2 regions of the Lentzea sp. NPDC006480 genome follow, and region 1 is predicted to be linked to the other one. Evidence: riboswitches for the same ligand, from Rfam matches in the RefSeq annotation. Region 1 holds a riboswitch; the other holds the start of a gene.
What was found. A riboswitch is a leader RNA that binds a small molecule or an ion and turns the genes downstream of it on or off. The one in region 1 is predicted to bind S-adenosylmethionine.
Positions count from the first base shown of each region.

Region 2: another riboswitch for S-adenosylmethionine. It lies ahead of ABZX92_RS42005 (methionine ABC transporter ATP-binding protein); the one in region 1 lies ahead of ABZX92_RS31320 (aminotransferase class V-fold PLP-dependent enzyme).

Region 1 is NZ_JBEXPJ010000104.1:9,216-16,657, forward strand. It holds gene ABZX92_RS31285 (hypothetical protein) at 1-548, shown strand, start outside; gene ABZX92_RS31290 (class I SAM-dependent methyltransferase) at 614-1,174, shown strand; gene ABZX92_RS31295 (SRPBCC family protein) at 1,175-1,636, opposite strand; gene ABZX92_RS31300 (TetR/AcrR family transcriptional regulator) at 1,694-2,227, shown strand; gene ABZX92_RS31305 (hypothetical protein) at 2,214-2,432, opposite strand; gene ABZX92_RS31310 (hypothetical protein) at 2,463-2,588, opposite strand; gene ABZX92_RS31315 (potassium/proton antiporter) at 2,719-4,206, shown strand; SAM riboswitch class IV at 4,281-4,395, shown strand; gene ABZX92_RS31320 (aminotransferase class V-fold PLP-dependent enzyme) at 4,433-5,764, shown strand; gene lspA (signal peptidase II) at 5,788-6,630, shown strand; gene ABZX92_RS31330 (RluA family pseudouridine synthase) at 6,672-7,442, shown strand, end outside.
Region 2 is NZ_JBEXPJ010000217.1:3,695-11,136, forward strand. It holds gene metG (methionine--tRNA ligase) at 1-440, shown strand, start outside; gene ABZX92_RS41990 (TatD family hydrolase) at 454-1,275, shown strand; gene ABZX92_RS41995 (transglycosylase family protein) at 1,580-2,989, shown strand; gene rsmA (16S rRNA (adenine(1518)-N(6)/adenine(1519)-N(6))-dimethyltransferase RsmA) at 3,235-4,083, shown strand; SAM riboswitch class I at 4,172-4,265, shown strand; gene ABZX92_RS42005 (methionine ABC transporter ATP-binding protein) at 4,482-5,480, shown strand; gene ABZX92_RS42010 (methionine ABC transporter permease) at 5,477-6,160, shown strand; gene ABZX92_RS42015 (MetQ/NlpA family ABC transporter substrate-binding protein) at 6,259-7,050, shown strand; gene ABZX92_RS42020 (4-(cytidine 5'-diphospho)-2-C-methyl-D-erythritol kinase) at 7,105-7,442, shown strand, end outside.

The sequences.
Region 1 (7,442 bases):
TGGCGATCTGGCCCGCGGACTCATCGGTGCCCCGGACGCTCTCCGGCACCGACGACGACGCGAGCTGGACCGTCGCGGGCATCGACGACCAGGGCCGGGTGGCCGCTTGGCGGTACGGCCTGGCCGAGGAGGCGGCGCAGGCCTACGTGTGGGACGAGAACGGCATCCGCACCCTCTTGCGACCGTTACCCGGCCATACCGAAACGGAGGTCCGCGCCATCCGGAACGGCCGTGTCGTCGGCTTGTCCAGAGGCGCCGGCACGGTCGGCGTGGAGTGGGATCTGCAAGGCAACGTCGTACGCACGTTGACCGGTTCGGCCGAGGCCACGGACGTCACCTCGTCGGGCGATGTCCTCGGCCTGACACCGGACGGGGCAAGCGTTTGGCGTGTCCACGGTGATGTTGAACAGCCGCCGGTCACCGCCGTTTACGAGGAGTTCGCGGACGACGGGTCGTTGTACGGCGGCACGCACAACGATGGCGCCGACCACGACGGCACCTACACGCCGGTCCAGGCGCGCTGCGCCCTCAGTACGGTGGGTGAGTGACCGACCAGTCCACGTTGCACGACACCAAAATCGCCTACGACGCCGTCGCGAGCCTCTACGCCGAGATGTTCAGCGACATCCTCGACCGGCTGCCGCTGGAACGCGCGTTGCTCAGAGCGTTCGCCGACATCGTGGGGGAGGCCGGACCCGTCGCCGATCTCGGCTGCGGGCCCGGCCACCTGACCGCGCATCTGCACGAGCTGGGGCTGGACGTGTCCGGCGTCGACCTGTCGCCGGAGATGATCGCGCTGGCGCGCCGGGCACATCCGGGCCTCAGGTTCGCCGAGGGCTCGATGACGGCACTCGACATCGACGACGCGGCGCTCGGCGGCATCCTCGCGTTCTACTCCGTCATCCACACGCCGCCGCAACGGCTCACGGAGGTCTTCGACGAGTTCGCCCGAGTGCTGAAGCCGGGCGGGCACGTGCTGCTCGGCTTCTTCGCCGGTGACGAGGCGTGGCCGCAGGAGTTCGACCACAAGGTCACGCTCGCCTACCGGTGGTTGCCCGACGCCCTCGCGGCCGTGGCCGGTCAGTCCGGGTTCGCCGAGGTGGCGCGGCTGCGCCGGGAGCCGATCGAGGGCGAGCGGTTCCAGCAGGCCCAGTTGCTGCTGCGCAAGGCCTGATCAGACGCGAGCCGACCGGCTGCTGACCAGTCCGAGCGCACGGTGGACCAGTCGGACCCAGGGCGACCACCGCGCCGGTGCGACGGGCTCGCGGCCTGCCGCCCGCTCGAAGTTGTCGAGGAGGTCTTCCAGGCAGGCGTCGTGCAGCCAGCGGGTCACCAGGGCCCAGCGCAGCCGGGTGGCGAGCCTGAAGTTGCCGACCAGCTCGTGTTTCAGCACGTTTCCCGACGCCGACAACGTGTGCGTGCCCTCTCCGCTGCTGAAGGCGAACGTGATCGACTCGCCTGGCTCGAACTCGGTGCAGCGGTAGCGGATCGGGCCGTGCCCGCCGTCCGCGCCGACACCCAACGGGCGGTCGAACCTCATCGCCGGCCAGCCCGCCACCGGCCACAGCTCCTGGATGCGATCGACGAACGGTCCTGCGGGGACCGGCAGTTCCCGCTCGTGCACGTTGCGAACCACGACACGCTCCTTCCATACGGCACCGTATGTTGGTGAAACATACGCTAGCGTACGGAAATGCGCCGCACTCGTGACGACTGGACTGAGATAGCGCTGAGAGCGCTGGCGGAGGGCGGAGTGCAGGCCGTTGCCGTCGAACCGCTCGCGGCCAGGGCCGGTGCGACGAAGGGGAGCGTCTACCACCACTTCCCGAACCGCGACGCGTTGCTGCAGGCGACGGTCGAGCGGTGGGAACGGGAGCACACCGAGCGGGTCATCGAACTGGTGGAGTCGGAGAAGACCCCGCAGGACAAGCTGAAGACGCTGTTCGAGACGGTGCTGGACCGGCAGCGCAAGGGCTCGGTGGAGATGGCGTTGCAGGCGAACGCCGAGAACGAGGTGATCGCGCCGGTGCTCAAGCGCGTCACCGAGAGGCGGCTGGGATATCTGACCGAGCTGTTCGAGGAGCTCGGGTTCGACCGGGAGCACGCGAAGAAGCGCGCGCTGATCGCGTTCAGTCTCTACCTCGGCCAGGCGCAGATGTACGTGACCCTGCCCGGCCTCGTCGAACCGGTGCTCGACGAGGCAGTGCAGGTGCTCACGAAACGATGATCAGGCCGCGAGGGTCCGCGGTCTTGAGCTCGTCACCACCTGCGCACGTGCCGAGGGCGGGCGACCCGGCTTCCCGGACGTTGTAGACGAAGTTGCCGCGGACGCTGTCGAGATGGCCGCCCAGCATGACGACGTTGTTCGCGTCGCCGCCGGGGTAGTCGGCGATCACGTTGTAACCCGTGGCGCCGCCGTAGCCGAACGACACCGGCTTCGTGGTGAAGCCCGCCGCGTCGAGCTAGCCCTTCACCTGGACGTTCGCGACGTTGATGTTCGGTGCCGCCAGGACGGCCGGAGCCGCCGCTTGCGCTGCTGTGGTTCTGGTCGCCATCAAGGCGGCCGCCAGCTCGATGAGGATCCTCATGGTTCAACTCCGTGCAGGGCAGGGATTGAGCCACTGATCAACATGCTCCACTGTGCATGCGCCCAGTGGGCGCGAACGGCTGGTGTTGTTAACGCGCCTGATTCGTCCAATTCGGTGGTGATCGATCAGAATGGTCCAGGTGGGTGACATCACGGCCGTGCTGGGCATCGGCGCAGCCGTACTGCTGATCTCGGTGATCGCGGTGCGGGTGTCGATCCGGCTCGGCCTGCCCTCGTTGTTGCTGTACCTGGGCATCGGCGTCCTGCTGGGCGAGGCGGTGTTCGGCATCAAGTTCGACGACGCCGACCTGACGCAGTCTCTCGGCATCGCGGCCCTCGTGCTGATCCTGACCGAGGGCGGGCTCACAACTCGTTGGCACGCTGTGAAGTCGTCGCTGCGGCTGGGCGTCGCACTGTCCACTGTGGCCGTTGCGGTGAGCGTCGCGGTCACCGGCACGGCGTTGCACTTCCTGCTCGGCCTCGACTGGCGGATGGCGTTGCTGTGGGGCGCGGTGCTGTCGTCCACGGACGCGGCGGCCGTGTTCAGCGTGCTGCGGTCGTTAGGTGTGGGGGCGCGGCTCACGGGCGCGCTGGAACTCGAATCAGGCCTCAACGACGCGCCGGTCTACATCGCCGTGGTGCTGCTGGCGTCGTCGGACCGGATCTCGTGGACCGCTCCGTTGCTGGTGCTCTACGAACTCGCCGCGGGCGCGCTCATCGGCGTGCTGCTCGGTGTTTTCGGTGCGGCGGCGCTGAGACGTGCGGCTCTGCCCTCGACCGGTCTCTACCCGCTCGCCACCGTCGCGGTGTGCGTGATCGCTTACACCGCGGGCGATCTGGTGCACGCGTCCGGTTTCCTCGCCACCTACGTCGCCGCTCTGGCGCTCGGCAACGCCCGCCTGCCGCACCGCGCCGACACCCTCTCGTTCGCGGAGGGGCTGGGATGGCTCGCCCAGATCGGGCTCTTCGTCTTGCTCGGCCTGTACGCCTCGCCGTCACGACTGCTCGACGCACTGGTGCCCGCGCTGATCGCCGGGGTGGTGCTGACTTTCGTGGCCCGGCCGTTGTCGGTGCTGCTGGCGTCGCTGCCGTTCAAGGTGCCGTGGCGGGAGCAGGCGTTCCTCTCCTGGTCGGGGCTGCGTGGTGCGGTGCCGATCGTGTTCGCGCTGATCCCGTTGATTCAGGGGGTCGAGGGTGCGCGGAATCTGGTCGACGCGGTGTTCGTGCTGGTCATCGTGCTCACGGTGGTGCAGGGGACGACGCTGCCGTTCCTCGCGCGCCGGCTCGGGCTGGTGAACCTGCACGAGGCGCAGGAGGTGCAGGTCGACTCCTCGCCGCTGGACGAGCTGGGCGCCGAGCTGCTGCAGGTGCACATCCAGCGCGGGTCGAAGCTGCACGGCGTCTACATGACCGAGCTGCGGCTGCCGAGCGGCGCCACGGTGAGCCTCGTGGTGCGGTCCGGAAAGAGTTTCACGCCACAGCCGACGACCCGGCTGCAGGTCGACGACCAGTTGCTCATCGTGACCACCGAAGAAGCGCGCGACGCCGCTGAGCGGCGCATACGTGCCGTGGACCGGGCTGGTCGCTACGCACGGTGGAAGGGCGAGACCGGCGACTAGCTCGGTTTCCGAGGCTTCTCACCATGTGATCGGGTGTCGACGAGCGCCGAGAGGCTCCGCTAACGTCATCGGCAGGTCATGAGAGCCAGCGTCAAGCCCAAGCTTGCTGGCCGGCAACCCTCCAACCGCGGTGGGGTGCCCTTGGTGAGGACCTGGTCCGGCGCGTGGGGCGCCGGTCAAGCGCGGGCCTTCGCGACACGGGGCCCCTGGCCTCGGAGGCAGCTCGATGACGCTCGCGATCACCCCTGGCACGGTCACCACGGTTCCGGCTGTCGTCGGCTCTGACCTGCGCGTTCCGCTCGTCACCGGAGAGCGCGTGACGTATGCGAACCTCGATCACGCGGCATCGGCCCCCTGTCTGCAGGAGGTGCGCGACGCCGTCGACGAGCTGCTGCCCTGGTACGCCAGCGTGCACCGCGGTGCCGGGTTCGCCTCCCAGGTCTCCACGCGCGTCTACGAGCAGGCGCGGGATCGCATCCGCAAGTTCGTCGGCGCCCGCTCGTCCGACGCCGTCGTCTTCACCCGCAACACCACCGATTCGCTGAACCTGTTGGCGCGCAGCGTTCCTCGCAACACCGCGGTCGTGCTGTTCGACAGCGAGCACCACGCTGCTCTGCTGCCGTGGCGCGGCCCGAACGTTCAGCGCATCCCCGCCCCATCTTCGTCCGGCGCTGCTGTGGTCGCGCTGGACCGGGCGTTGGCCGCCGCCCCGGTCGGCCCACGGCTCGTGATCGTCACCGGGGCGTCCAACGTCACGGGGGAGCTGTGGCCGGTCGCGGAGCTCGCGAAGGTCGCCCGCAGGCACGGCGCGCGGATCGCGCTCGACGCCGCGCAGCTCGCCCCGCACCGCCCGATCGACGTGCGTGAGCTGGGCGTCGACTACATCGCGTTCTCCGGCCACAAGATCTACGCGCCGTTCGGTGCCGGTGTGCTCGTCGGCCGTTCGGACTGGCTGCAGCAGGCCCAGCCGTACCTGGTGGGCGGTGGTGCGACGGCCAAGGTGACCGACCACGGCGACCGCCTCGGCGTGGCCTGGTCCGCGGTGCCCGAGCGGCACGAGGCCGGCAGCCCGAACGTCGTCGGTGTGCACGCGCTGGCCTCTGCCTGCGAGATCCTGTCGCGGCACTGGGAGCAGACGGTCGCGCACGAGCAGGAGCTGCTCACGCGCCTGTACGACGGCCTGCGCACGATTCCGGGCTTCCGCGAGCTGTCGATCCTGACCGACGCCGACAAGGTGGGCGTCGTCAGCTTCACGATCTCCGGGTTCGACGCGGGCTTCCTCGCGGCGGCGCTGTCCGCCGAGTACGGCATCGGCGTCCGCGACGGGGCGTTCTGCGCACACGTGATCGTGGGCCGGCTCGTCAAGCAGGCCGGATCGCACGAGGAACGTGCTGTGCGCGCGTCGATCGGCCTGGGCACGACGGCCGAGCACGTGGATCGTCTGGTGGCGGCGCTGCGCACTCTCGTGACCGAGGGTCCGAAGTGGACCTACACGCAGCGCGACGGCCGCTGGGTGCCCGAGGACGACAGCCGAACCCTGCCGCCGTTCCTCGCGTAGTCCCGGTAGTGGACAATGACCTGGTGAGTGACGAGTCCAAGGCCGCCGACGAGGTCGCTGAGAAGCCTGCGGAAAAGCAGGTCAGCGAGCCGAAGCCGGTCGCGGATCGCAAGTCGAACGAGTTCGTCGGGGTCGATCTCGCCGATGACGATGACGACGACACCGGCGCTGAGACCAACACCGACACCGTCACCGAGGCGGTGGCTGTGGTCGCGGTCGAGGAGAAGCCGGCCGAGGAGAAGCCCGTCCCGGCAACGGACGCGGCGGCGGACGCCGGGAAACCCGCCGAGCGCGTCGTGTCCGAGGACGACGTCGTCGAGCCGGAGTTCTCGATCACCGGGTCGCTGCCCGAGCCGCGCACCAAGATCCTCGCCGTGCTCGCCGTCGGCGTGCTGGCCCTGGACGTCCTCACCAAAGTCCTGTCCGTGGCGTTTCTCGAGGGTGCCGACCCGGTCAAGCTGTTCGGCGGCGTGCTCTACCTGACGTTCGTCCGCAACCCCGGCGCCGCGTTCGGCATGGCCGAGGGCATGACGTGGATCCTGGCGCTCATCGCGCTGGGCGTCGCCGGGTTCATCCTCTGGATCTCGCGCAACCTCCGCTCCCAGCCGTGGGCCGTCGGCCTCGGGCTGGTGCTGGGCGGCGCCGTCGGCAACCTCGCCGACCGCCTGTTCCGGGAGCCGGGGCCGATGCGCGGCCACGTGGTGGACTTCCTGTCGCTTTTCGACCCGTTCGGCCGAGTGTGGCCGGTGTTCAACGTCGCCGACATGGCGATCGTCTGCGGTGGCGCGACGATCGTGGTGCTGGCGCTCATGCAGCACGACTACGACGGGACGGTTCACAAAGAGGAAAAGAAGGTCGACGCGTGAGCGGTTACCGAACGCTGCCGATTCCCGATGGTCTGGACGGCATGCGTGTCGACGCGGGCCTCGCCAAGCTGCTCGGGCTGTCCCGCACGGTGATCGCGTCGATCGCCGACGCGGACGACGTGCTGATCGACGGGCGGGTCGTCGGGAAGTCGGACCGGCTGACCGCCGGTGCGATGCTGGAGATCACGCTGCCGGCCCCGCCGCAGCCGATCACGGTGCAGGCGATCCCGGTCGAGGGCTTGATCATCATTCACGAGGACGACGACATCATCGTCGTCGACAAGCCGGTCGGAGTGGCCGTGCACCCGTCGCCGGGGTGGACCGGGCCGACCGTGGTGGGTGGTCTGGCGGCTGCCGGGCGCCGCATCGCGACCTCGGGTGCCGCGGAACGGCAGGGCGTCGTGCATCGGCTCGACGTCGGCACCACGGGCGTGATGGTGGTGGCCAAGTCCGAGTCGGCGTACTCGGCGTTGAAGCACGCCTTCAAAGAGCGGACCGTGGACAAGGTCTACCACGCGATCGTCCAGGGGCACCCGGACCCGATCAAGGGCACCATCGACGCCCCGATCGACCGGCACCCCAAGCACGACTACAAGTTCGCGGTGATGAACTCCGGCAAGCCGTCCATCACGCACTACGAGGTGATGGAGGCGTTCCGGGCCGCCTCGCTGGTCGAGGTGCACCTGGAGACCGGGCGGACGCACCAGATCCGCGTGCACTTCTCCGCGCTGCACCACCCGTGCGTCGGCGACCTGACCTACGGCGCCGACCCGACGCTGTCCAAGCGCCTCGGGGTGTCGCGGCAGTGGCTG
Region 2 (7,442 bases), on a different contig from region 1:
CGCGGTTCAAGCAGGCGTCCGGCGAGGCCATGCGGGTCATCTCGGCGGCGAACAAGTACCTGTCGGACCAGGAGCCGTGGAAGCTCAAGGACGACCCGGACCGCCGTGACTCGGTGCTGCACACGGCTCTTCAGGTCGTGCAGGACGCGAACACGCTGATGACGCCGTTCCTGCCGCACTCGGCGCAGAAGGTGCACGAGGCGCTGGGCGGCACGGGCGTGTGGGCGGCTCAGCCGGAGATGACCGAGGTCACCGACCTGGACGTGCCCGACCGCTCGTACCCGGTGCTGACCGGTGACTACGCCGGCGAGCAGGCTCGCTGGGAGTCGACGCCGCTCGAGGTTGGCCGGCCGCTGGAGAAGCCGTCGCCCCTCTTCGGGAAGCTCGACCCGAAGCTGGGCGAGACCGGGCCCGAGTTCGCGCCGATCGTCACCGACTAGTGCCCGAGAAGAAGTGACTGACAAGCGGGAACGACCGCCGGTGCCGGCAGCTCTGCCGGCACCGGTGATCGACGCTCACACGCATCTGGACGCGTGCGGAGCTGTGGACGCGGCCGGCGTGGCGGAGATTCTGGACCGGGCTGAGGCCGCCGGGGTCTCGCACGTGATCACCGTGGCGGACGATCTGGCCGCCGCGCAGTGGGCCGCCGAGGCGTCCACTTGGGACTCGCGGGTGTACGCGGCGGTGGCCGTGCACCCGACGCGCACCTCTTCCTTCGGTGACGCCGAGAAGTCCGAACTGGAGCGGCTCGCTGTTCTGCCGCGGGTGGTCGCGATCGGCGAAACCGGTCTGGACTACTACTGGGACTACTCGCCGCCGGCTGCCCAGCACGAGGCTTTCCGTTGGCACATCGACCTTTCCAAGCGCGTCGGGAAGCCGTTGATGATCCACGACCGGGACGCGCACGAGGACATCCTGAAGGTGCTGGAGTCCGAGGGCGCACCGTCCACTGTGGTCTTCCACTGCTTCTCCGGTGACGCGGACTTCGCCCGGCGGTGCGTCGACGCGGGGTACGTGCTGTCGTTCGCGGGGCCGGTGACGTTCAAGAACGCCCGTGCGCTGCGCGAGGCGGCTCAGCTGGTGCCCCAAGATCAGCTCTTGGTGGAGACGGACGCCCCGTTCCTGACGCCGCATCCGTTCAGGGGGCGGCCGAATGAACCATATTGTGTGAATTACACAGTTCGAGATTTGGCCACTCTCCGTGGCGAAGATCTTTCTGAACTCTGCTCCGCCGTCACCCGTAATGCTCAACGAGTGTTCGGACTTGGTCACTGAGATGCGATGTAAGACGAACGGAGCAAAGGGTTCCTACCCCCATGGGGTGACTGAGGTCACAACATCGGCGGGGGTGTTTGCGCAACGTCCGCGACCCCGTTACTGTCCCGTGACCGTGCCACCCGGACCGACCCAGTCGGTTGGGAGCACGCCCGCAGTCGGGGCGGGACCCATGCCAGAAGCGCGAAGAAGCGAGACCACGTAGGAGGAGTTGCCGGGAACCTTCGAGCTCAACCCTCGAATGATCTTTGCAGCGCCAACTGTGCGGTGGCCTCCAAGCTTCCGCAATGGAGGTATCGACCCAGTGTCTGGAAGCGACAGAACTGCCGCTCCGTACGACTTCAACGAGGACACCGACTGGTTCACGCCGGTCGGGAACACCGCAGTCGGTGTCATGGACCCTCACCCGAGCTTCCCCGCCGGTGCGCTGAGCATCTCGCCCGCGGACGTGCTCGAGGTGCTCGGCCCGGACGCCGACGAGCTCCTCGCCACGGCGAACGTCGACGTCGACGAGCTGATCCGGCTCATCAACGCCGAGACGACGATCATGCCGCCCCTCGTCCTCCCGTCGGAGGAAGACGAGAAGGGCGACCCGCAGGTCCTCGTCCAGACCGTGACGAACTGGAAGCGCCGCTTCCTCAAGGGCGCGGTCGCCGCGGTTCTCGTCTCCATCTCCGGTGGCGGTGTGACCGCCATGGCGATGGACAAGTCCCTCACGGTCGACGTGGACGGTGCACTGCAGACCGTCCACTCCTACGAGGGCACGGTCGGCGACGTCCTGGCGGAGGAAGGCATCGTCGTCGGTGAGCACGACGCCCTGTCCCCGTCGCTGAACGCCCCGATCTCCGACGGCGGCAAGATCACCCTCGACCGCGGCCGCATGGTCAAGATGAGCATCGACGGCCAGGCCAAGGAGGACTGGGTCCGCTCGGTCACCGTCGAGGAAGCCGCGAAGCAGATGGGCGTGCCCGTCGAGGGCGCCTGGTTCTCCGCTCCCGGCTCGCAGGACGTGCCCCTCGAGGGCATGAACATCGAGGTCAAGACCCGCAAGAACATCAAGCTCTTCGACGGCGCGAACCCGGTCCGCGAGATCCAGACCACCGCCGTCACTGTCGACGAGCTGCTGAAGAACGAGAACCTCTCGCTCGGCCCCGAGGACGCGGTCGCCTCCGGCACCGACGTGAAGCTCGCCACCGGCGCCGAGGTCTACATCTCCCGCACGGGCGTCACGGTCATCAACGTGAACGAGCCCGTCGCCCCGCCGGTCGAGAAGACCAACGACCCGAACATGAACGCGGGCGAGCAGAAGGTCACCGACCCCGGCGAGGCCGGCGAGCAGATCGCCACCTACCGCGTGACCGTGAAGAACGGCAAGGAGATCAGCCGCGAGAAGATCGGCGGCAAGGTCACCAAGGAGCCGAAGCCCAAGAAGGTCACCGTGGGCACCAAGCCGCTGCCCGACGGCGCGGTCTGGGACCGCCTCGCCGGCTGCGAGGCAGGCGGCAACTGGTTCATCAACACGGGCAACGGCTACTACGGCGGCCTGCAGTTCAACGCGGGCACCTGGGCCGCGAACGGCGGCACCGCCTACGCCGCCCTCCCGCACCAGGCCACCCGCGAACAGCAGATCGCCATCGCGACCAAGCTCCGCGACCGCGCGGGCGGCACCTACGGCGCATGGCCGGGCTGCCGCGCGAAGCTGGGCCTGCCGTAAACCGCTCCGCCCTGGTTTTGGCTTGATGAGGCCGCTCCTGGTTCGCCAGGGGCGGCCTTCTGCTTGGTCCAGACCAGGGGCTGAAATGCCCGCCCTGACCTGGCTAGCGTGACTCCCGAGCCTCAACGACACGCGCGGATCGCGTAGTCGATGCCCAAGGCGAACCAGTCCCGCTGGTGACGCCGACGCTGGAGGGCGGGAAGCGTGCGGCACCCGCCCTCCGGCGCACCAACCAGCCTGCGAGAATGCACGACGTGAGCCTGCTGGGACCCGCCGAAGTGAGACGTCTGGCCGAAGAGCTGGGCATCCGACCCACCAAGAAGCTGGGCCAGAACTTCGTGCACGACCCCAACACGGTCCGCAAGATCGTCGCCGCGGCCGGCCTCACCGAGGACGACGTCGTCCTGGAGGTGGGCCCGGGGCTGGGTTCCCTGACTCTCGCCCTGCTGCCCAGCGCCAAGCAGCTGGTGGCCGTCGAGATCGACCCGCCGCTCGCGAACCGCCTCCCGCGGACCGTCAGCGAGATGGACCCGGAGAACGCGGCCAAGCTGCACGTCGTCCTCAAGGACGCCATGAAGGTCACCCGGGAAGACCTGCCGGTCCAACCCACGGCGATCGTGGCCAACCTGCCCTACAACGTCGCCGTCCCGGTCGTCCTGCACCTGCTGCACGAGCTGCCGAGCCTCAAAAAGGGCCTCGTCATGGTCCAGGCCGAGGTCGCGGACCGGATGGCCGCGGAGCCCGGCAGCAAGATCTACGGCGTCCCCAGCGTGAAGATCGCCTGGTACGGCAAAGCCAAGAAAGCCGGCCCGGTCGGCAGGAACGTCTTCTGGCCCGCTCCCAACGTGGACTCGGGCCTGGTCTCGTTCCACCGCCACGAAAATCCGCTGTCCACAGTGGACCGCAAGAGGCTCTTCGGGATCGTCGACGCGGCCTTCGCGCAACGCCGCAAAACCCTCCGCGCCGCCCTCAAGGGGTGGGCGGCCACGAACGACGTCAACGTCGACGAGCTGCTCGAAAAGGCCGGCATCGACCCGCAGGCCAGGGGCGAGCAGCTGAGCGTGATCGACTTCATCCGGATCGCGGAGGTCTAGGCCGGGGATCCTTCGGCCAACAGTGTGATCTGTCGAACGAATCGGATTCTGGCTTGCGCAACCGAACGTCCGTCCGGTTGACTGCTAGATGCCATCCGGAGCGACTGAGAGACCTGGCTCTACGACGTCGCAGCAACCACCCGCTGGATGCGGGCAGGTGCTAACGCCAGGACCGATGGAGGATCACATGGGTACCACGCGAATGCTGACGCGCCGGCGAGTCGTCGACCAGTGCCGCCGCACCGCTTCTGCATGTCGTCGCCACCTCGTCTAAGGCGCCTTTTCAAAGTCCTTTGACGCGCACTCAGCCGAAGAGTGGCGCACACACCTGAGCAGAAACTCCGATCGCGCACAGCCCCAGAGGCGTGTGTGCCGTCGCGTGCAGCCGTGGAGCAGAAGTGATCACTGTCGAAAACCTCACCAAGTCCTTCCAGGGTGTCAACGCCCTCAACGGCGTGACCCTCGACGTCGAGGCGGGCACCGTGCTCGGCGTGGTCGGCCCGAGCGGGGCCGGCAAGTCGACGCTCGCCCGCTGCGTCGCGCTGCTGGAGCGCCCCGACTCGGGTGCGATCCGCGTCGACGGCACGGACATCACCGCGCTGGACGGGTCGGCTCTGCGGGCCGCCCGCAGGCAGATCGGCGTTGTGCCGCAAGGGGATTCGCTGCTCCGGCAGCGCACCGCCGCCGGCAACATCGCCCTGCCGCTCGAGTCCGCCGGCGTCCCCGGACCGCAGCGCCGCACCCGTGTGGGCGAGCTGCTCGACCTCGTCGGCCTGACCGACAAGGCCGCCTCCTACCCCGACCAGCTGTCCGGCGGGCAGCGCCAGCGCATCGCCGTGGCGCGCGCACTCGCCGCGAACCCGTCAGTTCTCCTCGCCGACGAGCCCACGTCAGCGTTGGACCCGGAGACCACCGGTTCCGTGCTGACCGTGCTCGACCGTGCGCGCGCTGAGCTGGGTGTGACCGTTCTCGTCGTCACGCACGACATGGGCGTGGTCCGGAAGATCTGCGATGACGTCGCCGTGCTGGAGCAGGGCCGCGTCGTCGAGCACGGCAAGGTGCTCGACCTGGTCAACGACGCCGGCAGCCGCACGAGCTCCGCGTTGCTGCCCGCCGTCGACCTGAACCCGATCAACGAGAGCGCCTACGACCGCGTGGCGGACGTCGTGCTCGTCGGGTTCGCCGCGGTCGGCGCCCTGCTGCCCGAGGCGGCGCACCGGTTCGGCGTCGAGTTGAACATCGTCGGTGGCGGCCTGACGCGCCTGGGCGAGACCCCGGTCGCGCGGTTCCGCCTCGGCCTGAACGGCGAGCGGTCCGACTCCGCGCTGGAGTGGATCGGCGAGGCCGGCGGCGCTGTGCAGAGGTCCCTGAAGGGGCCGCAGGGAGTAGCTGCGTGAGGTCTGCAACACCCTGGCCCGACGTGGTGAGCTACCTCGTCGAGGCCACCGGGGAGACGCTGTACATGGTCGGCGTCTCCACCGTGATCGCCACCGCTTTCGGAGTTCCCGTCGGGGTTTGGCTGCAGCTCACCGCCAAGGGCGGGCTGCGGCCGAACCCGGCGCTGCACCGCGTTCTCGGCTTCGTCACCGACCTGGGCCGCTCGATGCCGTTCATCGTGCTGCTCGTGGCGCTCACGTCGGTCACCCGCCTGATCGTCGGCGGATCCATCGGCAGCACGGCGGTCATCGTGCCGCTGGCCGTGGGTGCGATCCCGTTCGTCGGGCGGCTCGTGCAGAACATCCTGTCCGAGGTGCACGTGACCGTGGTCGAGGCCGCGGTCACGACCGGCGCCTCGACCCTGCGGATCGTGCGTTCGGTCCTCATCCGCGAGTCGCTGCCCGCGCTGATCAACGCGATCGGCGTGACCGTGATCGCCCTGATCGGGTACTCCGCGATGGCGGGCGTGATCGGTGGCGGTGGCCTCGGTGACCTGGCCATCCGCGAGGGCTACCAGCGCTTCAACGACCGGATCCTGTGGAGCACCGTGGCGTGGCTCGCCGTGCTCACGACGCTGATCCAGCTCGGCTTCACCCGTGCCGCCCGTGCGTCCGACCGGCGCCGGCACGCCTCAGTCTGACTTTTGAGTACGCGGGGTCCCCGCGTACCCCAGATGAGTACGCGGGGACCCCGCGTACTCAAAACCTAGTGCCGCTAGAAACTCTCAAAAGGAACGTCATGCGTATTAAGGCTGCCCTGGTCGCGGTCGCTTTGACTGCTTTGTCCGCTTGCTCGGCCGGTGGAGCGTCCTCTTCGGACACTCTCAAGGTCGGCGTCTCGCCCGTCCCGCACGCGCAGATCCTCAAGTTCGTGGCCGACAACCTCGCCAAGGACAAGGGGCTGAAGATCGAGGTCGTCGAGTTCACCGACTACGTGCAGCCGAACACGGCGCTCGTCGACGGCTCGCTCGACGCCAACTACTTCCAGACCGTCCCGTACCTGGCGACGTTCACGAAGGAGAGCGGCGCCAAGGTCGAGTGGGTCGCGCCCGTCCACGTCGAGCCGCTGGGGCTGTACTCCAAGAAGGCCAAGAAGCTCGACGAGCTGCCCTCCGGTGCCAAGATCGCCGTGGCCAACGACGCGACGAACGAGTCGCGCGGCCTGAAGCTGCTGGAGGCCAACGGCCTGATCAAGCTCAAGGCCGTGGACCAGCCGACCGTGCGCGACGTGGCGGAGAACCCCAAGAACCTGCAGTTCGTGCCGCTGGAGGCCGCTCAGCTGCCCCGTTCGCTGGAGGACACGGACGCGTCGGTGATCAACGGCAACTACGCGATCGACGCGGGCCTCAAGCCGTCCACCGACGCGCTCGCGCTGGAGAAGGCCGAGGGCAACCCGAACGCCAACGGCCTGGTGACCAGGTCCGAGCTGAAGGACGACAAGCGCATCCGCGAGCTGGCGGAGCTGCTCGGATCGCAGCAGGTCAAGGACTACATCAAGCAGACCTACAACGGATCGGTGATCCCGGTTTGAGATTCGCGGTGACCGGGGGAGGAGTCCGCGACCCCAGAACGCCCGTAGGCTGACATGGTGCTCGCAGTCGTTCCACCCCCGGTCACGGTCCGCGTCCCGGCCAAGGTCAACCTGCACCTGGCCGTCGGTGACGTGCGCCCGGACGGCTACCACGACCTGGTGACCATCTTCCAGGCGCTCTCGCTGGTCGACGAGGTCACCGTCGCGGTGGCGGACGAACCCGGCGTCGAGTGCCACGGCGAAGGCGCAGACCAGGTGCCCACGGGTGCCTCGAACCTCGCGTGGCGCGCGGTTCGCCTGCTGGCGACGCACGTCGGCAAGGACCCGGACGACCCGAAGGTCCGCGTCGTCATCCGCAAGGCCATCCCGGTCGCGGGCGGCATGGCGGGCGG